2 regions of the Sporosarcina sp. FSL K6-5500 genome follow, and region 2 is predicted to be linked to the other one. Evidence: a T-box and tRNA genes for the amino acid it is inferred to sense, from the RefSeq annotation. Region 2 holds a T-box; the other holds one or more tRNA genes.
The links. The T-box of region 2 lies ahead of ileS (isoleucine--tRNA ligase). A T-box ahead of a tRNA ligase gene usually reads a tRNA of that ligase, here a tRNA-Ile.
Positions count from the first base shown of each region.

Region 1: it has a tRNA-Ile gene. The T-box ahead of ileS (isoleucine--tRNA ligase) is inferred to sense a tRNA for this amino acid. The anticodon was not compared.

Region 1 covers NZ_JBBOTP010000001.1:2,741,667-2,756,127, forward strand. The annotation lists tRNA gene MKX62_RS13100 (tRNA-Lys) at 1-66, shown strand, start outside; tRNA gene MKX62_RS13105 (tRNA-Leu) at 97-178, shown strand; tRNA gene MKX62_RS13110 (tRNA-Gly) at 187-261, shown strand; tRNA gene MKX62_RS13115 (tRNA-Leu) at 269-354, shown strand; tRNA gene MKX62_RS13120 (tRNA-Arg) at 376-452, shown strand; tRNA gene MKX62_RS13125 (tRNA-Pro) at 479-555, shown strand; tRNA gene MKX62_RS13130 (tRNA-Ala) at 637-712, shown strand; tRNA gene MKX62_RS13135 (tRNA-Met) at 735-808, shown strand; tRNA gene MKX62_RS13140 (tRNA-Ile) at 816-892, shown strand; tRNA gene MKX62_RS13145 (tRNA-Ser) at 910-1,002, shown strand; tRNA gene MKX62_RS13150 (tRNA-Met) at 1,045-1,119, shown strand; tRNA gene MKX62_RS13155 (tRNA-Asp) at 1,123-1,198, shown strand; tRNA gene MKX62_RS13160 (tRNA-Phe) at 1,258-1,333, shown strand; tRNA gene MKX62_RS13165 (tRNA-Gly) at 1,341-1,414, shown strand; tRNA gene MKX62_RS13170 (tRNA-Ile) at 1,419-1,495, shown strand; tRNA gene MKX62_RS13175 (tRNA-Asn) at 1,497-1,571, shown strand; tRNA gene MKX62_RS13180 (tRNA-Ser) at 1,581-1,671, shown strand; tRNA gene MKX62_RS13185 (tRNA-Glu) at 1,682-1,753, shown strand; gene MKX62_RS13190 (TraR/DksA C4-type zinc finger protein) at 2,611-3,339, opposite strand; gene MKX62_RS13195 (1,4-dihydroxy-2-naphthoate polyprenyltransferase) at 3,524-4,435, opposite strand; gene MKX62_RS13200 (isochorismate synthase) at 4,599-5,984, shown strand; gene menD (2-succinyl-5-enolpyruvyl-6-hydroxy-3-cyclohexene-1-carboxylic-acid synthase) at 5,977-7,689, shown strand; gene menH (2-succinyl-6-hydroxy-2,4-cyclohexadiene-1-carboxylate synthase) at 7,682-8,527, shown strand; gene menB (1,4-dihydroxy-2-naphthoyl-CoA synthase) at 8,524-9,342, shown strand; gene MKX62_RS13220 (o-succinylbenzoate--CoA ligase) at 9,539-10,984, shown strand; gene MKX62_RS13225 (metal ABC transporter solute-binding protein, Zn/Mn family) at 11,493-12,470, opposite strand; gene yidD (membrane protein insertion efficiency factor YidD) at 12,631-12,861, opposite strand; gene MKX62_RS13235 (Dps family protein) at 12,963-13,412, shown strand; gene MKX62_RS13240 (putative motility protein) at 13,476-13,658, shown strand; gene MKX62_RS13245 (transposase) at 13,747-14,055, shown strand; gene MKX62_RS13250 (NUDIX domain-containing protein) at 14,102-14,461, shown strand, end outside.
Region 2 covers NZ_JBBOTP010000001.1:182,274-196,734, reverse strand. The annotation lists gene MKX62_RS00950 (cell division protein FtsQ/DivIB) at 1-754, shown strand, start outside; gene MKX62_RS00945 (DUF881 domain-containing protein) at 738-1,457, shown strand; gene MKX62_RS00940 (DUF881 domain-containing protein) at 1,482-2,201, shown strand; gene MKX62_RS00935 (small basic family protein) at 2,205-2,573, shown strand; gene ftsA (cell division protein FtsA) at 2,671-3,954, shown strand; gene ftsZ (cell division protein FtsZ) at 3,996-5,174, shown strand; gene MKX62_RS00920 (sigma-E processing peptidase SpoIIGA) at 5,883-6,737, shown strand; gene sigE (RNA polymerase sporulation sigma factor SigE) at 6,727-7,437, shown strand; gene sigG (RNA polymerase sporulation sigma factor SigG) at 7,532-8,311, shown strand; gene MKX62_RS00905 (PRC-barrel domain-containing protein) at 8,394-8,639, shown strand; gene MKX62_RS00900 (YggS family pyridoxal phosphate-dependent enzyme) at 8,709-9,401, shown strand; gene MKX62_RS00895 (cell division protein SepF) at 9,398-9,847, shown strand; gene MKX62_RS00890 (YggT family protein) at 9,873-10,148, shown strand; gene MKX62_RS00885 (YlmH family RNA-binding protein) at 10,203-10,979, shown strand; gene MKX62_RS00880 (DivIVA domain-containing protein) at 11,070-11,579, shown strand; T-box leader at 11,632-11,849, shown strand; gene ileS (isoleucine--tRNA ligase) at 11,979-14,461, shown strand, end outside.

The sequences.
Region 1 (14,461 bases), 2.6 Mb from region 2:
CTCAGTTGGTAGAGCATCTGACTTTTAATCAGAGGGTCGCAGGTTCGAATCCTGCATGGCTCACCATTTTTATGACTTAGTGTCATAATTTATATTGCGGGTATGGCGGAACTGGCAGACGCGCTAGACTTAGGATCTAGTGCCTTCGGGCGTGGGGGTTCGACTCCCTTTACCCGCACTTATAATGCGGAAGTAGTTCAGTGGTAGAATACGACCTTGCCAAGGTCGGGGTCGCGGGTTCGAATCCCGTCTTCCGCTCCATATTTTTGCCGGGGTGGCGGAACTGGCAGACGCACAGGACTTAAAATCCTGCGGTAGGTGACTACCGTACCGGTTCGATTCCGGTTCTCGGCATTAATAACTTTTCACTTATATGCGCTCGTAGCTCAATTGGATAGAGCACCTGACTACGGATCAGGAGGTTGTGGATTCGACTTCTGCCGGGCGCACCATTATGTTTTTAAACTTTATAATTCTTCGGGACGTAGCTCAGCTTGGTAGAGCACTTGGTTTGGGACCAAGGGGTCGCAGGTTCGAATCCTGTCTTCCCGACCATTAAGCTTTTTAAGCAGATTCGCCGCTTAAAGAATATACCATTTTAAGTAGATTTGTGCTTTAATAATTGCCAGCTATAATGGGGCCTTAGCTCAGCTGGGAGAGCGCCTGCCTTGCACGCAGGAGGTCAGCGGTTCGATCCCGCTAGGCTCCACCAACACAATTTTCATAAAGATCCTGGCGGCGTAGCTCAGCTGGCTAGAGCGTACGGTTCATACCCGTGAGGTCGGGGGTTCGATCCCCTCTGCCGCCATCTTAAAGGACCTTTAGCTCAGTTGGTTAGAGCAGACGGCTCATAACCGTCCGGTCGCAGGTTCGAGTCCTGCAAGGTCCACCACTATTATATACAGCCATGGAGGTATACCCAAGCCCGGCTGAAGGGATCGGTCTTGAAAACCGACAGGGGAGTCAAATCCCGCGGGGGTTCGAATCCCTCTACCTCCTCCATTTTTAACTAGTGGTGAAATTAAATAGTACTTATATTGTTGTCGCGGGGTGGAGAAGTGGTATCTCGTCGGGCTCATAACCCGAAGGTCACAGGTTCAAATCCTGTCCCCGCAACCAAATGGTCCCGTGGTGTAGCGGTTAACATGCCTGCCTGTCACGCAGGAGATCGCCGGTTCGATCCCGGTCGGGACCGCCATTTTTATTAATACTATAAGGTTTAGAATAAGTTAACGACTTAATGTAAACTAAATACGTGGCTCAGTAGCTCAGTCGGTAGAGCAAAGGACTGAAAATCCTTGTGTCGGCGGTTCGATTCCGTCCTGAGCCACCATTGTTATGCGAGTGTAGTTTAGTGGTAAAACCTCAGCCTTCCAAGCTGATGATGAGGGTTCGATTCCCTTCACTCGCTCCAAAAAGGGCCTATAGCTCAGCTGGTTAGAGCGCACGCCTGATAAGCGTGAGGTCGATGGTTCGAGTCCATTTAGGCCCACCATTCCGCAGTAGCTCAGTGGTAGAGCAATCGGCTGTTAACCGATCGGTCGTAGGTTCGAGTCCTACCTGCGGAGCCATTTATATATGGGGAAGTACTCAAGCGGCTCAAGAGGTGCCCCTGCTAAGGGTATAGATCGCGAAAGCGGTGCGAGGGTTCGAATCCCTCCTTCTCCGCCATATATAATTTGGCCCCTTGGTCAAGCGGTTAAGACACCGCCCTTTCACGGCGGTATCACGGGTTCGAATCCCGTAGGGGTCATACATAAAAGTAGCTTTACAAGTTCTTAATGAACTTGTAAAGCTACTTTTTAATTTGTTTATATATAGTTTTCTAGTTCACTTAAATTCTAACTATATATGTTGAATTAAAGAATCCCATTGAATCTACTGTGGCGCTCAATAAGGAGTGAGTTGTAATTCGGGGTGTGGATTGTAGAACGCTTGACGCTTTGGGGATGCCTTTCACCGTAAGCCTGGATATCGCTTCGCATCCAGTCTCACGGCTTCGGCGACCCCTTTGCCGTACCTGCACTAGTGTGTTCATTATCGAGAGAAATGTGATTTTGAGATGTATATGCCGAGATTATAAGGTGATTACTAGTTGATACTACTTATATTCAAGAAAGACGTACTCCAGGTTGCAGATTTCATCACAGATAATGAAATGCTCTTTCTCATATAGACCATCCAGCGTCGAAGCGATATTGGTAGGAGTTCTGTTTCATTCTTAAATAAAAAAGACAAGACTATGGAGAAGACTTCAGCCGCCAAAATTATATCTTTGGCGGCTTTTATCCAGTTAAGAAGCCCCGCTATTCTTTCGTCCCAAAAAGCTCTAGCATTTCGTGTACTTATGCCTTTGGAGAGCAACGGATGGATAACCACCAAACGATTCCCGAAAAATTTGTAGGGGGCTACGAAGTCGCATCCCTACACATCAAGATATCTCGATAATAGTAAAGAGGTCGTTCTATCTAAAGCAACTCAAAGGCAACTACACACGCAGCGCCTAGTGTTTGATTAAATCATTTACTGGTTACTTTTGGTTAATTAACATACGTGAGCTAAAATATCCTGAAAAGAAACACCATAAGCAATGGCCTATGGTGTTTCTTTTCACTTCTTCTGATCCTCTATATAACTATCTTTTTCATGATAAGGAATATCTCCGAGAGGGGATTCGATTCCTTCATCATCCAGTTCCGCTTCATATTTCTCTGAGGCATCGGACCTGATGAAACCGCGTGACTTTCCATTTATATCGGTTCCTGTGAATTCTTCAAATTCTTCGGTTGCACCATCTGAAATTCCGCTGTCGTATAACGTATTGTAGTCATCGTGATCTCCGCTGAAATCGGAAGGGGTTTCTGATGTTCCAGATTTTGCGATTTCCTGAAAGCTGTCTTCGCCATCCCGGGCCGCTCCGGAAAATGAATTTGGGTTGGCCATGGTAAGCGTATCTTCTTCGACAGGTCGATCATTGGGGATTTCTTGCTCAGTCGCATGGTCGATGCAAAGGGTTGTGTAAGGAACTGCTTCAAGTCGCCCAAATGGTATATCTTTTTGGCACACTTCACATTTCCCATAAGAACCGTTCACCATCGCTTGTAAGGCGCTTTCTACTTTATCTAATTCAGAGCCAGCATGAACGTTTAAAGCCATGTCTTTCTCTCTTTCAAACAGTTCTGTACCCATATCACCGGGATGATTGTCATACATCGACAGCTCGCCGGCAGCTTCTTGTGCACTTTCCTTAATATCTGTTTCTTCTTCTGTTTTTGTTAAGTGATCCTTCATTTCATATAGTTCTTTTTTTAGAGTGGCTTTTTGTTTATCGTTCAACAAGTTTTGTCACGTCCTTTTTAGTAATGGCATTAGTCTGCACATACACACCGTACTTAATAAACAAAAGTACAGATTGTTGACTATCGTTACTTAACTTTCCTTTATTTCGTTCCATCTAAACATATAAATCAGAAAAAGCGTAAAGCTTCGAGTTAAATCGAGGCTTTACGCTTTTTTTTATTAGTTAGAGCAGATGCCCAATGAGTATTCCGATCCCTAATAGTAAGCCGAATAAAGTGTTCGTAACTGCAGTGTTTTTCATCGCAGGCATCACATGTATTGGGATGTGATTTTTTCGGAACACAGTAATCGCTCCAATCGGCTTTTTGACACTAAGAAATACAAGCAGTGCCCATGGAGTAAGATGACCGAAGAGAATCATTGCAATAATCCAGCCATAGGAAATAATGAAAAATAGCATTAGGATTGTAATTGCGTTGTAGCGGCCCACAAGAATAGCGAGTGTTTTTCGTCCGCCTTCCTTATCGCCTTCTAAATCACGTATATTATTTGCTAGCATAATACCTGCGACTAGCAACATACTTGGGATAGATAGCAGAACCGCTTCTGTCGTTACTGTTTCTGTCTGGATATAAAACGCAATAAGGATAAGTAACATTCCCATGACAACACCGGAAAACAGTTCTCCAAATGGCGTGTAGGCGATAGGATACGGTCCTCCAGTATAAAAGTAGCCTACCATCATTGACAGGATCCCGACGACTGCGAGCATCCATGAGGTTTCCATACATATATAGATACCAATAAGGACGGAAATCCCGTAAAGCATAAAGGCAAGATTCAACACGGTTTTTGGTTTTACACCATTACGGACGATTGTACCGCCGATACCAATGGACTGTTCTGTATCAAGTCCTCTTTTAAAATCATAATATTCATTGAACATATTCGTTGCCATTTGGATGAAAACACTCGCGACGAGCATGGCGATGAATAAAGGAAAATGTAATTTTCCGTAAGTTAGTGCAATCATGGTACCGAGAAATACAGGTGCAAAGGCTGCCGTTAGTGTATGTGGACGTGTAAGCTGCCACCAAATACGCCAGCCTTTATCCGCTTTTATTGTCTGTTGCAATTTGGCTCTCTCCCTATCCTTTTAATGACCCTATCTATTGTACTCCAAAATGGGTGGAGTGAACATATGGACTGCTTATTATGTGCTGAAACGACATTGATTCGGTATGATAGACTATAGGTATTGTTTTAAATCAGTCGAATGAATGTACGGAGGGAAAATAATGAATCGGAAGTTGACCGCTACCCGTGAATCTCAATTAAATGTTAGGCAGAATGAGCTGCGTTTTTTTACAGAAACTGTCGATGCGGGGAGAATCTCACCACTTGCGTTTTTTGAAGCAGGAGATTCGTGTTACAAAGATGAACGTTTCTATTGGCAAAATGCAGATAAAACTTTAACGCTTGTTGGTATTGGACATGCTACGGTATTAACAAGTGATGGAACGAATGATCGTTTCACACATATTTCAACAAGTTGGAAAAAATTATGTAGTTCGCTTATTAAAGAAGAAAATGATCGGGAACCTGTTCTTTTTGGAGGTTTCTCGTTTGATCCGAAAAGTGTTAAGCAATCAGAGTGGGATGCATTTCCATCGGCCCATTTCGTTGTACCTTCTTTCCAGTTGTCGATTACGAATGGTAAGACAGAAATTTCCATTAACCTCGTAACAAAAAGCAACGATGGGGCAGAACAGTTTGAGAAGTTAAGGGATGAAAGAGACCGTCTAATTCATATCGCGCAAGTCGAGGAATCCGCTCTGCTTACAAAACCGGAAGTTGTGTCAATAGAGGAACTTTCGAAAGAACATTATCTGGAAACCGTTGCAGATGTCACAAAGAAAATTAACAATGGTGAAGCTGAAAAAGTAGTAATTGCACGTTCGGTTAAACTAAACTTTGCAGATGACGTGCCGGCTGTCACTGCACTTCATCATATATCAAATGAACAGCAGGAAAGTTATCACTTTGGATTGCAAAAAGACGGCCAATTATTTTTTGGTGCTACACCTGAACGTTTAATTGAAATATCAAATGGCCGTGCGTATTCGGCATGTGTTGCGGGTTCCATTAAACGAGGCAAGTCGGCAACTGAAGACCGCGAACTTGGCGATGAACTTCTTGAAGATAGAAAAAATCGAGAAGAGCATCAATATGTCGTTAATATGATTTCACAAGTGTTTAAGACATTTTGCACAGACATCAAAATTTCGAAAGTACCGAAACTGATGAAAGTCCGTGATATTCAGCATTTGTTTACGCCAGTTGAAGGAAAAGTTGAACAAGGAACTGATATTTTTAGTTTGGTTCAAGCACTTCACCCGACACCGGCGCTAGGCGGTGTCCCAACTGATATAGCGATGGAAATGATTCGTTCTGAGGAAAACTTGGATCGGGGTTATTATGCTGGACCAATTGGTTGGACAGATACTGCTGGAAATGGTGAATTCGCTGTGGCAATCCGTTCCGCACTTCTTGACGGCAATAGTGCGTACTTATACGCAGGTGGAGGAATTGTGGCAGACTCTGAACCAGATAAAGAATACGATGAAACATGGGTGAAATTCAGACCGGTTATGCGGGCGCTTGGAGGAAAACTGAATGGATAACCGTACAGTTTTGACTGATTATGTTCGTAGAATGACTGCTGCTTTGATGATGGCTGATGTGAAAACGGTAGTTATTAGTCCAGGCTCTCGTTCGACACCACTGGCTTACGCTTTCGCTTCAACAAAAGGCCTTGATGTCTATATGCAAGTCGATGAACGATCGGCTGCCTACTTTGCATTAGGTTTGGCGAAGGCATCCGGTAATCCTGTCGTCCTTCTCTGTACGTCAGGTACTGCAGCATCGAATTATCATCCTGCTATAACAGAAGCGTATTATGCGCGTATTCCTCTTATTGTTATCACGGCTGACCGTCCGCATGAATTAAGGGAAGTCGGTGCGCCACAGGCAATCGATCAAATTCGAATGTATGGTAAGCATGTGAAATATAGTGTAGATTTCCCACTTGCTGAAAACAATCCGGATATCGAAGACTTTATTGATCGCCATATTAGCCGTGCACTGTCAGTTGCGACTACAGCTCCACGCGGACCCGTTCACTTAAATGTGCCGTTCCGGGAACCACTTCTGATCGATTTTAATCGGGAAACGCCGAAAATGACTTTCAAAAAACGATTTAAAAGTGTAGACAGTTTGGATGCATCTACTGCCCAACAAATTTCACAGTTGCTTGCAACGTCGGAAAAAGGCTTCATCATTGCTGGTGAAATGCCGATAGGGTTCGATAAAGCAGCATTTTGGAACTTTGCCAAAGCACTGGAATGGCCAGTATTATGCGATCCGCTATCAAATCTTCGCACGGAAGTACCTGAACAATGCATAGCGCTCTGTATTGATCATTATGATGCGCTATTAAAAAGTGATGCATTCAAAGAGAAAGTCGTACCTGATACTGTCATTCGTTTTGGTGCACAGCCAGTAGCGAAGCCGCTTTCGCTTTACTTGAAAAAAGTAAGACCAGCTACAGTTATAGCGGTGGATGAATCGCCGGAATTTAGGGATTCGCTCGGTGTCGTTACGCATCATATCCAGACTTCATCCGAAACAGTCATGAAAATTATTGTGGATAAACCGAAGACATCTTATACAGAGTGGTGGACGATGGCGAATGAGGCGGCATCAGCGATTACAAATAAGTATGAGGGTGTTGCTGGCGATGAAGGGATATTTGCAAAAACATTATTTGAGCACCTTCCCACAGAGAGCGACCTCGTAAGTGGCAGCAGCATGCCAATCCGTGATGTAGACACGTTCTTCAGGAAGACGGATAAGGATATTACAATTTTTGCGAATCGCGGGACGAATGGTATCGATGGTGTTGTATCGACAGCATTCGGTATCCAGGCGGCAAGAAAGCGTCCAACATGGCTGTTAATTGGCGATTTATCGTTCTTGCATGATGTCAACGGATTAATTGTTACTCGTTTCCACGAGGCAGATTTAACCATTGTCATTATTAATAACGATGGGGGTGGAATATTCTCGTACCTTCCGCAAGCTGATGCAGGTAATCATTTCGAAGAGCTGTTTGGCACACCAACAGGCTTAACATTCGGCCACATTGCTGCGATGTATGATGCGCAGTATGCGGCAATCCACACGCCAGAAGAGTTCGGAATGGAGCTCGATAAAGCGAAGGAAAAACCAGTGCGTATTATCGAAGTGTTCACGAATCGTCAAGCGAATGTGAAAGCGCACCGAGACCTATGGAAGCAAATCACGGACAGGCTTGATCGTAATGAATGAAAAGACTATTCGTATACGTGAAATTAATATGCATGTGGAAATCCAAGGTGGAGAAAATCTACCTGTCATCGTATTTCTACATGGTTTTACGGGGAGCACCACATCATGGCGTGAAATTACAAAGTTGCTAAAAGGTAACTACCAGACAATAGCTGTCGATTTGACGGGACACGGCAAATCGACTATTTCGGAAGACATTGGCCGCTACTCTATGGATCAGCAAGTAGAGGACCTTGAGGAACTGTTTACTGAGCTTTCTCTTGATCAATTCATCTTAGTTGGCTATTCAATGGGGGGACGTATTGCACTGGCTTATACGGTGCGACATCCAATGCGGGTCTCGTCATTGATTCTCGAGAGTTCTTCTCCAGGATTGAAGACGGAAGTGGAAAGAGAAGAACGACAAGCAGCTGACAGGCGGCTGGCAGACAGAATCACAAGGGACGGATTGCCGGCATTCATCGATTTCTGGGGAAATATTCCCTTGTTCGCGTCTCAGAAGACTTTGTCGGAAGAAAAGCAGCTGGCAGTGAGGAATGAACGGCTTAGTCAGAGTGAAATAGGCCTTGCGAACAGCTTACGTGGTATTGGAACAGGTAGCCAAGCTTCTTATTGGAAGAGCCTAGGAACAGTCAATCTTCCGGTTTTGCTCATAACGGGAAAACTCGACACGAAGTTCGTAAATATTTCCCGGGAAATGCAGAGGGATTTCCCTAATGTCCGCCACGAAACGATAGAACATGCTGGACATGCAATTCATGTGGAAAAACCGGCTACATTTGCTACAATGATAGAGGAGCATATTTCAGAGTTGAAAAATCGAGGAGGATCACTATGACACGTCAATGGGAAACGATACGTACATACGAAGACATCAAATACGAACAGTATGGCGGGATTGCAAAAGTAACAATCAACCGTCCGGAAGTGCGCAATGCATTCCGTCCTAAAACGGTATCGGAGTTAATCGACGCATTTTCACGCGCACGGGACGACCAAAGCATTGGAGTCATCGTCTTAACAGGCGAAGGCGAGAAAGCATTCTGTTCAGGCGGAGACCAATCCGTACGAGGGCATGGCGGTTATGTAGGAGACGACGAAATTCCACGTCTCAACGTCTTGGACTTACAGCGTCTAATCCGTGTTATTCCAAAACCGGTTGTGGCAATGGTTGCAGGATATGCAATCGGCGGCGGACATGTTCTTCATGTCGTTTGTGATTTGACGATTGCAGCAGAAAATGCAGTTTTCGGACAAACAGGACCTAAAGTTGGTTCATTCGACGCAGGTTACGGTTCGGGCTACTTGGCACGAATCATTGGCCATAAAAAAGCGCGCGAAATCTGGTTCCTTTGCCGTCAATACAACGCACAGGAAGCACTCGACATGGGTCTAGTCAATACAGTAGTTCCTTATGAACAACTGGAAGACGAGACGGTCCAATGGTGTGAAGAGATGCTTGGCATGAGCCCTACTGCACTTCGTTTCGTGAAAGCGGCAATGAATGCGGATACGGACGGACTTGCTGGTCTTCAACAATTGGCTGGCGACGCAACACTTCTTTATTACACAACAGACGAAGCGAAAGAAGGCCGCGATGCGTTCAAAGAAAAACGCAAACCGGATTTCGGACAATTCCCACGTTTTCCTTGATTAAAGAAAAGCGTAAGGCGCCGTTTAGCCCCGACAAGCGCTGGAAGTCTTGAAGATAAAGGCGTACTTTGCCTTTTCAGCAAGACTGAAGCGACTCAAGGGGCTGGCGCCTGAAGCCTAGACAGTAATCAAACTGGATAAAAACTAAGAAAGCTGCCTCTAATCGGGCAGCTTTTTCTGAATGGATGGTGATGGCATGATTCCAAATTGGTTAATGCAACGGGCTTATTTAACGCCTGATAAAATAGCTTTATCGTTCGAAGAGGAAAAGTGGACATTCGCACAGTTAAAAGATGATGCTGTGGTTCTTGCACGAAAATTGAGGGCTAACAGTTTAAATGAAGGGGAACGGATCGCCTTGCTTGGGTCCTCCAATTCTGAAATGGTAGTCATCATTCATGCATGTATGCTGGCCGGCCTTGAGATTGTTATGCTAAACAGTCGGTTGTCGAAAAAAGAAATCGCATATCAATTGGATGATTCAGGCGCCAATACGGTAATTGTGTCGAATGAACTGAGTAGTGTTGTTGCCGATACGCCGGTACGTCAGCTACTATTTTCTACGATCAAAGAAAGTGCGGAACAGGCTTTTGTCATCCAGGAAAGTTGGCAATCAGACAGAACCATTACGATTATGTATACATCGGGCACGACAGGATTTCCGAAGGGGGTCCGTCAGACTGCAGGTAATCACGTCTCGAGTGCACTGTCGTCTGTTCTAAATTTAGGGCTTGATGAAGACGATGTCTGGCTCTGTGCGATGCCTTTATTTCATATTAGCGGGTTCTCGATTCTCGTTCGTTCTGTTCTATACGGAAATGAGGTTCAGTTGCATGAGAAGTTTGATGCGGTCAAGTCGGCGATTGCGGTAAGAGATGGGTCCGTCACACGGATGTCTGTTGTATCTCTTACATTGGATAAAGTTCTGCGTGAACTGGAAAAGGATAATAGTGTCGCACATTCATCATTTAAATCAATGCTGGCAGGTGGTGGCCCCGTTCCAATCGATTATTTGAAGCGGGCAAAAGTACTTGAAGTTCCTGTTCTCCAAACGTACGGCATGACAGAAACTAGTTCGCAAACAGCGACCTTAGCAGCAAGTGATGCAATGAGGAAAATGGGTTCAGCAGGCAAACCATTGTTTTTCAATCAAATCAAAATCAAAGATACAGAAACGCCAGGTGAAAAAGGTGAAGTATTTATACGCGGTTCACATGTGACACCTGGATATATTGGTCGTTTTTCCGAAGTGGATCCATTGGAAAATGGCTGGCTTCCAACAGGTGATATCGGTTATCTTGATTCGGAAGGTTATTTGTATATCGTCGATAGAAGATCCGACTTAATCATTTCAGGAGGAGAAAATATTTACCCTGCTGAAATTGAAAATGTACTGATAGCGCATCCGAATATTCGAGAGGTAGGCGTTTGCGGGAAAGAACATTCCGAGTGGGGAAGTGTCCCAGTTGCGTTTGTCGTAGTGTCAGGAAATGTGAAAGAAGCTGATTTGATAGCGTATTGTGAAGAGCGATTGGCGCGTTACAAAGTACCGAAATCATTCCGCTTCGTAGATGAACTGCCGCGTAACGGGTCAAATAAGTTATTGCGTCGAAAATTGAAAGAGTCAGTGGATTTGGAGTAAGGTTGAAGTCGAAATTAAAGTCAAACTGTCACGGCAACTCATCAATCTGTAAGGACAATTGCTTGAACTGTCCTGGCAACAGATTAAACTGTGAGGGCAACTTTGGACTTTCATGGTAAGTCATCAATCTGTAAGGGCAATTGCTTGAACTGTCCTGGCAACAGATTAAACTGTGAGGGCAACTCTGGACTGTCATGGCAACTCCTCAAACTGTAAGGGCAATTGCTTGAACTGTCCTGGCAACAGATTAAACTGTGAGGGCAACTTTGGACTGTCACGGCAAGTCATCAATCTGTAAGGGCAGTTGCGTTAACTGTCCTGGCAACAGATTAAATTGTGAGGTCAACTCTGGACTGTCATGGCAAGTCATCAATCTGTAAGGGCAATTGCGCTAACTGTCATGTCAAATGATTAAACTGTAAGGGCAACTCCAAACTGTCACAGCAAAAACAAAAAGGCTGTTCCATATACCAGATTAAATCTGGTATACGGGACAACCTTTCTTCATTTACTTTCCACTTAACGCTTTCTTCAGCGTTTCAATGTTTTGTTCCATCAAAGAAAAATAGTCTTCGTTGTTTTTTACATCATCCACTGTCAATACGCCAAGATTGTGGAGCATGAGTGATTCAGCACCAATTTCTTTCCGCACGACATTAGTTAGTTTAGATGATACATTCTGTTCAAAAAGTACATAGTGGATGTTGTGATTTTTTGCCTCTTTGACAATTTTCGCTAATTGCTTTTGTGACGGCTCGCTTTGTGAGTTCAGTCCCGCAATCGCGACTTGTTCCAGGCCATATGAATCGGCTAGATAACCAAATGATGCATGTGAAACAAAGAACGTTTTGGAAGGGACAGTGGAAGAAATCTCTTTGAATTTGCTATCGAGTTCGACAAGTTCTACTTTCAGTTGTTCAAAGTTCTTCTCGAATTCGTCTTTCATTTCAGGTTTTGATGCAATCAAAGCATCTTTGATAGAAGTTGCAAGTTCGACACTAAGCAGTGGTGAGATCCATACATGGGGATCAATTCCCCCATGATCATGACCTTCGTGTCCATGTTCATCATGTTCAGCATCTTCGTCGTGACCTTCATCACTATGACCTTCGTCTAGCATCTCATCAGGAATTGCCTCTGCTGTTGCAACCATTTTTACATGTTCGTTTTTCATGGTTTTTTCTGCATTTTCCACAAAACCTTCAAGGCCAAGTCCTATATAGAAAAACAAATCCGAGTCCGCGAGTCCCATCATATCTTTTTGTGTAGGATCAAAAGTATGTTCATCCGCGCCAGCAGGATAGATGGATTTCACATCGACGTAGTCGCCGCCGATTCGTTCTGTAAAGTATTGAAGCGGGTATACTGTTGTATAAATAGACAATTTCTCTGTCCCAGTTTCCGAGTTTTCTGTGGATTTAGCGCCACAAGCACTAAGTAGCATAATTGTTAGTAATGACATGATGAAAAAAAGTTTCTTATTCATTAGATATATCCTCCGTATTATTAATAGTAATCATTCCGATTTGTGTAACTGACTTTTTTATCATACAAGAGTGTTTCTAATTTGGCAACTAAATAAGCGAATTTCTTTTAATCGAAAAAAACGGCTCGACAATTATGTCAAACCGTTCTATCTAAAAAGATCACTTTTTATGCATATCATTGTCTGGTACAGGATCAAATCCACCCTCGTGGAACGGATGGCATTTTGAAATTCGACGTACCGCAAGCCATGAACCTTTTAGTGCTCCATGCTTTTCGACTGCCTCAATCCCATAGTGAGAACAAGTGGGATAGAAACGGCATGAAGGTGGTGTAAGGGGTGAAATTACTTTTTGATATAGTTTAATAAAGCCAATTAAAATCTTTTTCATTTAAAAAACTCCTTATTAATGCCTCGATGTTTATTGTAGATGCTTCGGTGGTAAATTAACAGAGAGATGAATTATATTTAACAATAAGGGGAGAGATTTATATGTCGAAAGAACTTATTAATGAATTGAATGTCCAAGTTTCTACATGGTCGGTTATGTATGCGAAGCTCCATAACTATCACTGGTATGTTAAAGGTCATCATTTCTTCACGTTACATGTAAAGTTTGAAGAACTTTATAATGAAGCGACGTTACATATGGATGAAATCGCAGAACGTATTTTGACACTTGGCGGAGATCCTGTAGCGACGCTGAAAGAACATCTTGAACAATCTGTTGTGAAAGAAGCAACGGGGGATGAAAAAGAAGACAGCATGGTGAAAACTGTCGTAAATGATTTCGGTGAAATTATGAAATCGTTGAAAAAAGGCATGCAGCTGGCTGCGAAAGATGGCGACGATATGACGGAAGATTTGTTGAACGCGACATATCAAAGTATCGAAAAACATCAATGGATGCTGAATGCATTCCTGGGTGAAGATAACAAGTAATCATTTTTCATTAAAAATACTAGAAAAATGCCGATAATAAGCTTGTGGAAGGAGTGATGGCAAATGGATATGAGCTCCATCATGGCAAGTCAATTGAGAAGTTTGCAATCGACTGTTCAGTTGAGTGTGTTAAATAATGCACTTGCAATGAATACTGCAGCGGCAACAGATATGTTGAAAAGTTTATCTAATCAGTCTGTTGCAGCCCATCCTCATAAGGGAGCTTCGGTTGACGTACAAGCGTAAATTGCGGTAAAGCATGTATCTCCAGTAAAAGGGGATGCATGCTTTTTTCATACTAAGCCATGCTAAAAAGAAAAAAGGATGGTGTAGCATGGAGAAATACAAAATGTACGTTTCTGTCGTAAATCAGCAAGTATACCATTACCCAGATGATTCACCGTGGGAATATGAGGTTAATGTAGAAAGTCAGTATGTTCCTGTTTTTCATCGGTTATTTAGTCAGATAGATGAACTCGAATTCCGAAACTTCCTTAGGTCACATTTACCGTTTTTGCCCTATCATTATGGTCGGAACAATTTCAACGTCGATCAACGTACGATGAAGATCTATGCGCTCATTCATGAATTTACAGATGATAAGTCGAAGATATTTATCGAAAAGCTTCCGTATTTTCGTTGAAAGGATTGCTGTCCTTCGCTACACTGGTTGAAAGGACGTGAGTGCAATGCTTATTTTCAATGATGTTAATGGTGGTCGTGTTGAGCTGACTTTCGGAGAAAACCAATTTGGAATGCCAGCTCGGCATGTCCTTGTTATCCTCAAGCATAATGGTAAATGGTTACTGACTCGGCATTTAGTTCGAGGCGTTGAGTTTCCAGGTGGTAAAGCAGAGCATGGAGAAACGATTGAGGAGGCAGTTATACGCGAAACGATTGAAGAAACAGGTGTGAAAATTACGGATCTTGTGCAATTTGCAGAGTATGTCGTTCGAAGTAATAGTACATTTTGCAAAGCTGTATTCACAGGGAAAGTTGCGGAAATCGATGAGCATCCAGCCCTTTACGAAACAGAAGGAGCTATGTGG
Region 2 (14,461 bases):
CTTGCGGGAAAAGCGTCGCAGAAAAACAAATAAAAAATTCCTGTTCATGTTGACTGTGTTTGTTGTTGCACTCCTAGCTATCCTTTATTTTCAATCACCCCTTAGTAAGCTAGAGACGATTAAGGTTAGCGGTGCCGTTCTACATGAGCAGGCATTTTATGAAGAAAAAAGTGGTTTAACAATAGACAACTCTCTTTGGAGCTTCAGTACCGGTGACATCGAAGAATCTATGGAGAAAATTGAAGGCGTACAAAAGGTATCGGTGTCACGGGAATGGTTTAGGAATATTGAAATCGTAATTACCGAATGGAAGACGATTGCCTATCTTGAAGACGGGGGACAATATAGTTTACTGTTAGAAAGTGGGGAAACGTTCCCAACCGGGATGTTGTTGCCTGAGGCTGAATCGCCTGTCTTAAATAATTTCAAAAATCCTGATACACTGAAGCGGATAACAGCACAGTTGCTGAAACTGGACGACACTGTCTATCACCTGATTTCAGAAATTATTGTTACAGGGGATGAAAAGGATTCGGATAGTATTACGGTCTATATGGACGATGGATTCGAGGTCCGCGCATTCATCTCAACGTTTGCTGAAAAAATGGCCTATTATCCAGATGTAACAGCCCAATTGAACAGTTATGAAAAAGGTGTAATAGATATGGAAGTTGGGACGTTTTTCACTCCTTTTAGTAAGGTATACGGGTTAGTAGAGGAGGAGGAAGAGCCGATTGATGAAGAAGGTGAATGATGCATACAAAAAGAGGGGAAGAAGTATTCTTTTTTCAGTTGTCTTTCTTGTGCTGGGTTTCATCCTCGCGTTTTCATATCGAACCCTCGGCATAAACCAGGAGAACGATAGTACTCAATCGCCTGCATTTAACAAGGAAGAGGATTACCGAGAAGGACTAATCAGTCAGCAGGAACGAAATAAGGAACTGACCGATGAAATCGCCGCCAAGCAGGAAGAGATACGTGAGTATGAACGTTCTTTCTCCATGGGGGAGAAGGATCATGCCAGTCTCGTTGATGAGGCGAAAAATCTTCGCTTGCTGCTTGGTGCAATCCCTGCTATCGGACAAGGTCTCAAAGTTACTTTGAAAGATGCCGATTATGATCCTGTTGAACAGAACCCGAACGATTATATTGTTCATGAAAGTCATATACTTCGGGTCGTCAATGAATTAAGGATTTCAGGAGCGCAAGGATTAGCGATAAATGGACAACGAATTACATCAAACTCTTATATAAAATGCACAGGACCAGTCATTACGGTTGATGGAAGAACTTATCCGGCGCCATTTGTTATAGAGGCGATTGGTGATATGGACGTTCTTTCTTCAGCCTTACATTTAAAAGGTGGTGTGATTGACAGCCTAATCAGGGATAATATCGTGGTCACTACAGAACAATCAAAGGATATTAGGCTGTCGGCTTTGCGCAATGAGAGTTGAGTAATGGTGTAGGGGGTTGGACGGGTGAGAAAAACAATACATTGGAGATTCACGCTGATCTTGCTCCTTGTCGGGTTTATGACTGCCATCCAATTCAATTCGATGAAAAACCCAGAAGAACGAGATACGAGGGACATTTGGGCAATCCGTCAAGACTTGGCAAGTGAAAAGCAGTTCCACTCTGAATTGCTTTCTGAAATTCGGGAGTTGGACAAGACAATACTCACATACAAATCGTTAAATATAGAAAACACTGGGAGGGCGCTAACCCAAACAGTGGACAAGCTCTATCGGCAAGCGGGTGTTACTGACGTTGAAGGACCGGGCATTATTATCAAAGTTCGGCCAGCTGCTGAAAGTGTGGCCTTCGGTGTACCAATCACCGGAATATCTCCAGATCTACTCACTCGTTTTGTCAATGAGTTGAATCGTTTTAAAGGCCTCATTTTTGAAATTGATGGCAAACGATATACGATACTGAGCTCCATCAGAGATATTAATGGAATGACCACTGTGAATGGGTTGAATGTTTCAACACCGCCCTTTTCCATGAAAATCATTTCTCCGACCTTTGCAGACAGTGAAAAAGTATACAATTATTTAGTAGCCTCGGCGATTCACGATGACTTTTATCTGGATGATTTAATCCTTGAAGTTGGAAAACCAGAAATGGCGGTGGAAATCCGCGGTTATCCAGAAAGGCTGGAAAATCAGTTTTTAGAGGAATTGCCGAAAGGGGAATGACTTATGTGGTTACCATTACTTGGTCTTGTACTCGGAATTTCGATGGGTCTATTATCAGACATTCAAATTCCACAGGTATATGAAAATTACTTATCAATTGCTGTACTGGCTGCCCTTGATACGCTATTCGGGGGCATCAGGGCTCATTTACAGCAAGTATACGATGATAAGGTGTTTGTATCTGGATTCTTCTTTAACATAGTACTGGCGGCCGCACTGGCATTTTTAGGAGTGCATCTAGGAGTCGATTTATATCTTGCGGCAATTTTTGCATTCGGTGTAAGGTTATTCCAAAATATCGCCGTTATTAGAAGGATTTTGCTTGTTAAATGGGCAGAGCGAGGGAAAGTTACCAACACAAATGCACATTAATGAAGGGGTTTGAATAAGAGATGTCGAAAATATTTAGACAATGCACTCCCAATGCAATAGAATGGGAGTTAAGAGTTGATTTGGGAGGTGCCAGTAATTGAGCCAATCAGAATTATATGTATCACTTGATATAGGTTCTTCGTCAGTTAAGGTGTTAGTAGGTGAAGTGGATGGCGGATCCTTGCACGTTATCGGAGTTGGCAATGTTCAATCTGCGGGAATTCGGAAAGGGACAATCATCGATATTGATGCAACTGTCCAATCTATCCGAAAAGCGGTTGACCAGGCCGAAAGAATGATAGGGATGCAAATCCGTGAAGTCATTCTGGGCATTCCTGCAAATGGCGTTTCGTTACAGGACGTCAAAGGAGTTGTTGCAGTTAACTCGGAAAATCGTGAAATTACTGATGACGACCTCGATCGGGTTATGAAATCAGCGCAGGTCATGTCAGTTCCACCTGATCGGGAAATCGTTAACATCATTCCGAAACAATTTATTGTTGACGATTATGATGAAATAACGGATCCAAGGGGAATGATCGGTGTCCGGCTTGAAATGGACGGAACGCTTATTACTACATCAAAAACACTTATTCATAATATACTACGCTGCGTGGAACGAGCAGGTCTTGTAATCCAAGAAATCTACTTGCAACCGCTTGCTGCCGGTACGTTTGCTCTGACGAATGATGAAAAGAATCACGGCAGTGCATTTATTGATATCGGTGGTGGTTCTACCACAGTCTCCATTTTTGGCGAAAACCGATTCATGGCGACAGCAGTCATACCAGTTGGCGGGGATCATATTACAAAAGATCTTTCAATTATTTTGAAAACGCCAACTGAACAGGCAAGAAAAATTAAGCATCAGTATGGACATGCTTTCTCAGATGATGCATCGGATGATGAATTGTTTGAAGTACCTGTCATTGGTGCTGATTCAAAAGATCAGTACAGCCAAAGATACATATCGGAAATTATCGGTGTTCGGCTTGAAGAACTTTTTGATCTCGTTCTGGAAGAGCTGTACCGCATGGGCGTACATGATTTACCAGGTGGAGTCGTATTGACCGGTGGTATAACGAAGATGGATGGTATCCTACAATTAGCAAGACATGTGTTGAAAACAAGGGTCCGTATTCATACACCAGAGTATATCGGGGTAAGAGAACCGATGTATGCAACTGCGGTAGGACTTATTCGCTATGCACATATGCAAGATTCTTATTTTGGTCATGTCCCTGAGTCAGCGACAGTTTCGGCTTCTGATAATCATACGCCGGCTCCGGTCAACAAGAAAAAGTCAGTAGACCGGAACAAAGAAAAGAAACCTGGTATTTTAGATAAAGCAAAGAAAGTCTTTGACAATTTCTTCGAATGATTTAATGAAAAACTGTATGAAATGGACTAGGAGGAGAGACGATGCTAGAATTCGATACGAATGTTGACGCGTTAGCAGTCATCAAAGTAATTGGTGTAGGCGGTGGCGGTAATAATGCTGTAAATAGAATGATTGAACATGGTGTGCAAGGCGTGGAATTTATCGCAGTTAATACAGATGCACAGGCATTAAACCTTTCGACTGCTGAAGTGAAATTACAAATTGGTGGCAAATTGACACGCGGACTTGGGGCAGGTGCGAATCCGGAAGTTGGTAAAAAAGCTGCCGAAGAAAGCAGAGAACAAATCGAAGAAGCATTGCGCGGATCTGATATGGTGTTCGTTACTGCAGGTATGGGCGGTGGAACAGGTACTGGGGCTGCTCCAGTCATCGCACAAATTGCGAAAGATTTGGGTGCTCTGACTGTTGGTGTTGTTACTAGGCCGTTCACTTTTGAAGGACGAAAACGCCAGACACAGGCAATCGGCGGTATAACATCTATGAAAGAATCTGTGGATACACTAATCGTCATACCAAATGATAAATTGCTTGAAATTGTAGATAAAAATACGCCAATGCTCGAAGCTTTCCGTGAAGCCGATAATGTACTACGTCAAGGGGTTCAAGGTATTTCCGACTTGATCGCTGTACCTGGACTTATCAACTTAGACTTTGCAGACGTTAAGACAATCATGTCCAATAAAGGCTCTGCTCTTATGGGAATCGGGATGTCTACGGGAGAAAATCGTGCGGCTGAAGCGGCGAAAAAAGCCATTTCAAGCCCACTACTCGAAACGTCAATCGACGGTGCAAAAGGTGTACTTATGAATATCACAGGCGGTTCAAACTTGAGCCTATTCGAAGTACAGGAAGCTGCAGATATCGTTGCTTCAGCTTCAGATGAAGATGTGAATATGATTTTCGGTTCTGTCATCAATGACAACTTGAAGGATGAAATTATCGTAACAGTCATTGCAACAGGCTTCAGCGAAGAGCAGCTTACCGTATCTCGTCCTGCAAGAAGCCCGGGCTTCGGTGCAAGTCGTACACAACCGCCAACGCGTGAGCAGCAACCGCCAACTCAACAGCCACCAACACGTGAGCGTAGCAGAGAGGAAGCGCCACAGTTCCAACAACCGGAACCAACACGCCAACCTCAAGGTAATCAACAAGATGACACGCTCGATATTCCGACGTTTTTACGCAATCGTCGTCGTTAATAATGATGTAAGACCAAAAGCTTTCCAAAAAGTGCAACCGCGCTTTCTGGAAAGCTTTTTTTACGTTTGGTTAGCTATGAAGTGAATTAGGTGATGTTTGATTATTGTTGGCATGCTGCCCGATTATATAACGGGCTAAGTGATCAAAAAGCATGACTGACCGATCATATAACGGGCCAAACAATCAAAAAGCGTGGCCGACCGATCATATAACAGGTCAAGCAATCAAAAAGTATGGCCGACCGATCATATAACAGGCCAAGCGATCAAAAAGCATGTCTGCTCGATCATATAACGTGCCAACCAATCAAAAAGCATGTTGACCGATCATATAACAGGCCAAGCAATCAAAAAAAATGCTAACCAATCATATAACGAGCCAAGCAATCATAAAGCATGCTGCCCGATCATATTACGAGCCAAGCAATCATAAAGCATGCTGCCCGATCATATTACGAGCGAACCGATCAAAAAGCATGTCTAGCCGATCATATAACGTGCCAACCAATCAAAAAGCATGTCTAACCAATCATATAACAGGCCAACCAATCATATACCCCGATTAACCGATCATATCTCTTCATTCAACTAACTAAAACGCTCGATATCTAAAATCGAATCCTGTCGATTTCTTTTTTTTGTCTGCCCCTAGTTCCGACAAACATTTTACGCCATAGGTGCTATCGTTGTTGTCAGGGAGGGCGGCTTATGTATGGGGAACTCATTGTAGGAGTGAATATGCTATTCAATTATGCAATTCTTTCATTCGCCAACAAAGTAGGAAACGTACAAGCCGCCCGCGGACGATTATTGTTCGCCTCTTTTGCGGGTGCGATGCCTGTCGTTATTTTTCCATCATCGGTGAGTGTTTTGGTTTTATCTTTTATTTGCATGACTGTTTGCGCTTTTGGAAAGGCTTTTGAGCTGTGGAAAAAATCTGCGACAATGGTTTTGATAGGGGCGGTATTTGCTGGTGGTTTACTAACCGCTTTTCAATATCGCATCCATATGTCCAGTTCAGCGTTTACAGTTCTTGCCTATGCAGTTGTCGCATACATTTCTCTTTATTTCATGAGGAAAAAATGGCTTGATGTCAGAACTGCACGCCATGTTTCCGAGCTTCGTGCTTCTTCAGTTCTCTCTATTTGGGATGCTGAAGTAGAGGTTGATGTATTCGTCGATTCGGGTAACGGTTGCACGGAGCCATTGTCTGGTTCTCCAGTCCATTTTGTTTCGTTAAAGGTGCTGGAAAAGCATATACCGGAAGATTTGATGAAGCCTTTGCTTGCTTGGAATCCTCAAGGAACACCTTCAATGTCGGAGTTTCCTGAGGGCTATCACAAACAAATAAGGCTGATTCGGTTAGTAACGGTGCAAGGACAGTCTTGGGCAGTTGGTTTTCGATTCAAGCAATGGGTTTTAGGAGAAGGGAACGTGCTGCAACCTGGTTATATTGTAGTGACAAAGAATGATCGTCGTTATCCGGACGGTGCGGGAGCAATCTTGCATGTATCCGCAATGGAGTCATTAAACGGGGAGAGGGGAACTGCTTATGCTGTATAAATTTAGAAAATGGATGTCGATAATCACTAGCTTTTTTAAAAGGAAAAGCGGCACATACTATATCGGAGGTCATGAGTCCCTTCCAAAGCCGTTGACCCGGGAAGAAGAAGCAATAACAATCCAAGCATTTATGGAAGGCGATATGAACGCGCGTGACAGACTAATTGAAAAAAACCTTCGTCTTGTTGTTTACATTGCACGTCGTTTTGATAACACAAATACACATATTGAAGATCTTATCAGTATAGGTGCAATCGGACTTATAAAGGCAATCGAAACTTTTAAGACCGACAAAAACATCAAGTTAGCCACATATGCATCCCGCTGTATTGAAAATGAGATTCTGATGCATCTTCGAAAAACAAACAAAACACGATCTGAGATTTCTTTTGATGAACCGTTAAATTCAGATGCGGACGGTAATGAATTACTATTATCGGATATTCTTGGCACAGATGAGCATATTATCATTGATGATGTCGAAAGAAAAATCGAGCGCCAGCATATGATTGAAGCAATTACGAGTCTCGATGAACGAGAGCGTTATATTATGGAATGCCGTTTCGGTTTGACGGGACAAGAGGAAATGACACAGAAAGAAGTAGCAGAACTGCTTGGGATTTCTCAATCCTATATTTCACGGCTCGAAAAAAAAATCATCTCGGAACTGCGTGAAAGCTTGAATCATCCGATTGCATAATGGGTGAAATTGGCGATGCGAATTTCCGCATATTCTGGACGACTGCGGACAGACTATCTTGTACAGTCATCTACAGAATGCGGAGGAAAAGCTAATGGTGCGTACAAGAGTTGAAATTTGTGGAATCGATACGTCCGAATTGCCGTTACTCACAAACGACGTGATGAAAGCAACGTTTATCAGGTTACAGAGCGGAGATCATGCAGCAAGGGAAGAGCTCGTCATTGGCAATTTGCGTCTCGTCCTAAGTCTGGTCCAAAGATTCGCATACAGGGGGGAACAAGCGGATGATTTATTTCAAGTCGGATGTATCGGCTTGCTTAAATCAATTGACAACTTCGATTTGAAACATAATGTCAGATTTTCAACATACGCAGTCCCGATGATTATTGGAGAAATTAAAAGACATCTACGTGATCATCATTCAATACGAGTATCAAGATCACTTCGAGATACCGCTTATAAGGCAATAAGAGCGAAAGAGCAGTTCATTAATGATAATCAAAGAGAACCGCGAATATCGGATTTGTCTGAAGCAACAGGTATACCCGCCGATGATATTCTCTTTGCCCTTGATGCAATTCAAGATCCAATGTCCCTTCATGAGCCTATGAACGGTGACGGCGGTGATCCAGTGTTTATGATGGATCAAATACAGGACAAAACGGTTTCAGAAGAACGGTGGCTGACGTATGTATCTGTTAAAGAAACTGTATCTAGTATGGATGTAAGACAACAATCAATTCTTTCAAAACGTTTTTATTTGGGACAAACGCAGACCGAAATCGCTAAGGAACTAGGCATTTCACAAGCCCAGATTTCTCGATTGGAGAAGAGTGCAGTTCAAACCATTCGGGAAGGGATGGAACAATAATGATAAATGTAACGCAATGCGCTAACTGCATTGCGTTTTTTCTCGTGCCTATGTGCATATATTCATTGTAAGGAGGGATTTTATGAGGTTTTCAGAAATACAAAAAAAAGAAGTTATCGACGCTACTAAGGGAACGTTCCTTGGATTCGTCCAGGATGCAACAATTGACACTGTAACTGGAAAAGTTGAATCCTTGCACGTAGGTGGTGGAGAACGGAACAGTTTTTTTGATACAAAAGACAAGGATACGAAAAAGGTCAATCTTAAAGAGATTACAACAATCGGTAAAGATATTGTGCTGGTGGGCAAAAAGAATGCAGAAAAATGATTCATTATTGATATGTTCAGCCTAGGTTGGTACAATGAAGTGAAAGATTGAGGAAAAGTAGTGATTATAATGGGAAATCTACAGCAACGAATACAAAAAATCGAACAAGATATACAAGCAACTTGTGACCGCGTAGGTCGAAACAGATCTGAAATTACGGTCGTTGCTGTTACGAAGGAAGTTTCGACAGCAAGAACATCTGCGGTGCTGGAAGAAAACATCCGACATCTTGGCGAAAATCGACCTGAAGGCCTACTAGGGAAACAGGAAACGATACAAAGTGGGGCCATCTGGCATTTCATCGGTAATGTTCAAAGCAGAAAAGTGAAAGAAATCATCAATCGAATTGACTATTTACATTCTGTTGATCGAATGAGTTTGGTTAAGGAAATTCATAAGCGTTCCAATCAAGTTGTTGATTGTTTCATTCAAGTGAATGTTTCTGGTGAATCAAGTAAATCAGGTGTAACACCAGCTGAACTTGATAGCTTTATTGAAGATGTGGCGGCTTATGATAAAATTCGAATTATAGGTTTAATGACAATGGCTCCTTTCACAAAGGATATGGATGAGATTCGTTCCGTATTCCGCTCGTTAAGGGAGCTTCGAGACGGCATCTCGGCAAAAAAATTGCCACATGCACCTTGTACTCAATTGTCCATGGGAATGTCAAATGATTTCATTATCGCTATTGAAGAAGGTGCAACTCATGTAAGAATCGGGACTGCACTTGTCGGAGCAGAAAGCGAGGGAGACGTATGAGCATTAAAAACAAGTTTGAGAAATGGTTTTACCTAGACGACGAAGAAAAAGAAGTACAAGAACAGCCACGCCGGGAAGAACAGCGTCCTGCGCAGGAGCAGCCACGCAGCAGAGCTCCAATGAGGAAGCAAGTAGCAGGCGAACCACAACAGTCAGCAACGGTTGTCAGCTTGCAAAGTGTCCAAAAGTCTTCCAAGGTTATTCTTATTGAGCCCCGTGTCTATGCGGAGGCGCAAGACATTTCTGAACACTTGAAAAATAAGCGTGCAGTTGTTGTGAATTTACAGCGAATTGAGCGTGATCAAGGAATTCGAATTGTCGATTTCCTAAGTGGTACTGTTTATGCGCTTGGAGGAGACATCCAGCGAATTGGAACTGATATTTTCCTTTGCGTGCCGGAGAATGTGGAAGTTGCTGGTGCAATCTCCGATTATTTTGAACGATAGAAATTGAATGAGGTGTACCAACAGAATGGAAAATATTTTAGGGTTAATTTATCAAGGAATAACAGGAGCAATATCGATTTACTCAATACTTCTTATTATCTATATACTAATGTCATGGATACCTGCTTCTCGTGAGACTAAGTTTGGTATAATACTTGGGAAGATTACCGAGCCTTATTTAGGGTTTTTCAGAAAATTCATTCCACCTCTTGGAATGATTGATATTTCACCAATCGTTGGTATATTTGCGTTGAGGTTTATCTCTGATGGCGTTGAAGCAATATTTATGATGTTGTTATAAAATGATTACGTCGTCCTCACTTATGTGAGGATTTTTCTATAAGGAGCCGGAGAAATGGAAACTATACTACAGCATTTCAGAAAAGATGAACAGCCTTTCATCGAAATGGCGATTGGCTGGATACGTGAAGTGGAAGATACCTATTCACCAAAACTAACAGGATTCTTGGATCCTAGGCAGCAGCGCATTGTAGAATCTCTTGCGGGCAGTTCGATGCTATTGGTCGGATTGTACGGAGCTTTTCCGGAAGCGGAAAGACGAAGAGTTCTTATCTATCCAGATTATTATGTACCAGAACCAGTCGATTATCGAATAGCTATTTTTGATGTGAAGTATGCTTCTAAGTTTTTGCAACTTGATCACAAGGACATCCTGGGCTCGATGATGTCATTAGGCATCGACCGTTCGAAATTCGGGGACATCCGAGTGGTTGATGATCAAGTCCAGTTTGCAGTCGCAGATGAGTTAAAGGATTATATGACGGCTAATTTTTTATCGATTGGGAAAGCGAAAGTGACGGTTGAAGAAAGTAATCGTCCGGAAGACTGGATAGTCACGACAGATACATGGACAGAAGAAACGCATATCGTTAGTTCATTACGACTCGACGTAGTAACAGCGGCATTAGTAACTATTCCACGCCAAAAAGCGGCGACGCTTGTGCATGGGGAAAAAGTGAAAGTGAATTGGGCTGTTAGAGATCAGCCTGCATTTGAACTTCAAGAGTCAGATATGATATCAATTAGAGGTTCTGGCCGTTTTAAAGTGATCGCAATTGAAGGAAGAACGCGTAAAGATAAGATTCGTCTCATTGTTGGGAAATTAGAATGACTTGTCAGATAATAGTTTGAAAAAGAACTGTTATCTGATGCCTTAACATGTATAATAGAGAATGAATAAGTTAAAGGGGAGATGCTTTAAATGGCTTTATCACCACTTGATATACATAATAAAGAATTTGCCAATAAGTTTCGTGGATATGATGAAGATGAAGTAAATGAGTTTTTGGAACAAATCATGAAAGATTTTGAAAATATACTTGAAGAAAACAAAACATTGAAAAGCAATTTGAAACAATCAGAAGAACAGGTCTCCCATTTTAACTCAATCGAGCAAACGCTACAAAAATCGATTCTTATCGCTCAGGAAGCTGCGGAAGACGTTCGTCGCAACTCTATGAAAGAATCGAAATTGATTGTCAAGGAAGCAGAAAAAAATGCGGATCGAATTGTCAATGAGGCACTTTCCCGCGCGCGTAGAATTTCTGTGGAAATTGAAGATCTTAAGAAACAGTCGAAGGTTTTCCGTACACGTTTCAAAATGCTCATTGAAGCGCAACTTGATCTGATTCAGTCAGATGATTGGGACGTTTTACTTGAGTATGAAATCGATGCGGAGCGTTTAGAAATGGCAGCCGACCTGGATTCATAAGGAAACTTGACTTTAGTCTTAATTCACACATATACTTATAGGCATATATTTAGAACAGGCGTTGAAAGAGAAAGTACCTTCCAAATCTGAGAATAGCGAGCCGGGGGCGGTGGAAGCCCGGTCAACGGATTGGAAATGAAAATCACTCTCGAGCTGGATTTCGGAATAATTTACGTGATCCCGGAAACACCCCGTTATGGTGTCTGAGTGGTAGCAAATTCGTTTGCTACAAGTAGGGTGGTAACGCGAGAATAATTCTTCGTCCCTTTTTAGGGGTGGGGATTTTTTTATTTTTGTCTGTGCCTTGTGTCTACAGGATGTAGGTATGGGGTCTTTGCCACAGGACGTGGCTAAGGCTGCGATCCTTTTGCGCTTTTCTATTTTAAAGGAGGAAAAAACATGGAGTACAAAGATACATTACTTATGCCGAAAACAGAATTCCCGATGAGAGGTAACTTACCTAACAAAGAGCCATTACTGCAAGGAAAATGGGCAGAGATGGACATTTATAAAAAAGTACAGGAACGAACTGCGGGTCGCCCGTTCTTCGTATTACACGATGGTCCTCCATATGCGAATGGTGATCTTCATATGGGTCACGCCATGAACAAAGTATTGAAAGATATGATTGTCCGCCACAAATCAATGACAGGTTTCCACGCGCCATACGTTCCAGGCTGGGATACACATGGACTGCCGATTGAACAGGCATTAGTGAACAAAGGCGTAAAAAGAAAAGAAATGTCAGTAGCAGAATTCCGAAAAATGTGTGAGGAATATGCGCTTGGTCAGATTGACAATCAGCGTAGCCAGTTCAAACGGATTGGTGTACGTGGCGATTGGGATAATCCATATATCACGCTAAAACCAGCTTTTGAGGCGCGTCAAATTCAAGTGTTTGGTGAAATGGCTAAAAAAGGATATATCTATAAAGGATTGAAACCAGTTTATTGGTCACCATCAAGTGAATCTGCACTTGCTGAGGCGGAAATCGAGTACCAGGATAAGAAATCACCATCTATCTATGTTAGTTTCCCTGTGAAAGATGGACTTGGCGTAATTGATGAAGATGTTAACTTCTTAATCTGGACGACAACTCCATGGACGATTCCTGCAAACCTTGGGATTTCTGTCCATCCGGAATTTGAATACGTTATTGTTAAAGCGGGAGAAGAGAAATTCCTTATCGCTAAAGATTTACTTACGTTTGTCGCAGAAGAACTTGGCTGGGAAGACCATGTTGTTGAGCGTGAACTGAAAGGTTCTGAACTCGACCGTGTTGTTGCGAAGCACCCATTGTATGACCGCGATTCGCTTGTTATGCTCGGTGATCATGTTACAGCCGAAGCGGGTACTGGATGTGTCCATACAGCTCCAGGCCACGGGGAAGACGACTTCTACGTGTCTAAATCATATGGTATTGATGCCCTTTCTCCTATCGATGATCGCGGTGTTATGACTGATGAAGCGCCAGGCTTCGAAGGTCTGTTTTATGAAGATGCAAATAAAGCAGTTACAGAGGCACTCGACAAAGTGGGCGCGCTTAAGAAATTATCATTCATCACCCACTCGTATCCACACGATTGGCGCACGAAAAAACCGGTTATTTACCGCGCGACTGCACAATGGTTCGCTTCAATTGAATCGTTCCGTACCGAATTACTTGATGCTATCAAAAATACGAAATTCACACCTTCATGGGGCGAAACAAGATTGTATAACATGGTTCGAGACCGTGGTGACTGGTGTATTTCACGTCAGCGTGTATGGGGTGTTCCAATTCCAGTGTTTTACGCTGAAAACGGTGAACCAATCATTACAGATGAAACAATTGCCAACGTTTCGGAATTGTTCCGTGAAAACGGATCGAATGTCTGGTTCGAACGAGAAGCAAAAGATTTACTGCCAGAAGGTTTCACCCACGAAGGCAGTCCGAACGGAGAGTTTACAAAAGAGACGGACATCATGGACGTTTGGTTCGATTCAGGCTCAACACACCAAGGTGTGCTAGTAGAACGGGATGATCTCGTTTACCCGGCGGACCTGTATCTTGAAGGATCTGACCAATACCGTGGATGGTTTAACTCATCACTCACGATAAGTGTTGCCATCAATGGCCATGCACCATATAAAGGCTTGCTAAGCCATGGTTTCACTCTTGACGGAGAAGGACGTAAAATGAGTAAATCAATCGGGAACGTAATCATTCCCGCAAAAGTAATGAACCAGCTTGGTGCAGACATTCTTCGCCTGTGGGTATCATCTGTTGATTACACAGCGGATGTACGGGTTTCTGATTCTAACTTCAAGCAAGTTTCTGAAGTATATAGAAAAATTCGTAACACACTGCGTTTCCTACACGGCAATACATCAGATTTCAATCCGGCTACAGATGCTGTGGCATTTGAAAATCTGCGTACAGTAGACAAATTTGTCTATGTGAGACTACAGGATTTGATCAAAGAAGTGCGTGAAGCTTATGAAAACTACGAATTCGCTGGTGTTTATCATGCGGTGAATAACTTCTGTACAGGTGAATTGAGCTCGTTCTACCTAGATATCGCCAAAGACGTTGTCTACATCGAAGGTGCAGATCATCCACATCGTCGTGCGATGCAAACAGTGATGTATGAAACGCTGATTGCGCTGTTGAAATTGTTAACACCTATTGTGCCGCATACGACAGATGAAATGTGGGCATTTATCGAGCACAAGACCGAAGAAAGTATTCAGCTGACAGATATGCCAGAAGCACAAGATCTTGGACAAGAAGCACAGGCATTGCGTGAGCGTTTCGCAACATTGATGCTTGTTCGTGACGATGTTTTGAAGGCACTGGAAGAAGCGCGTAATAGTAAAATTATCGGGAAATCGCTTGAAGC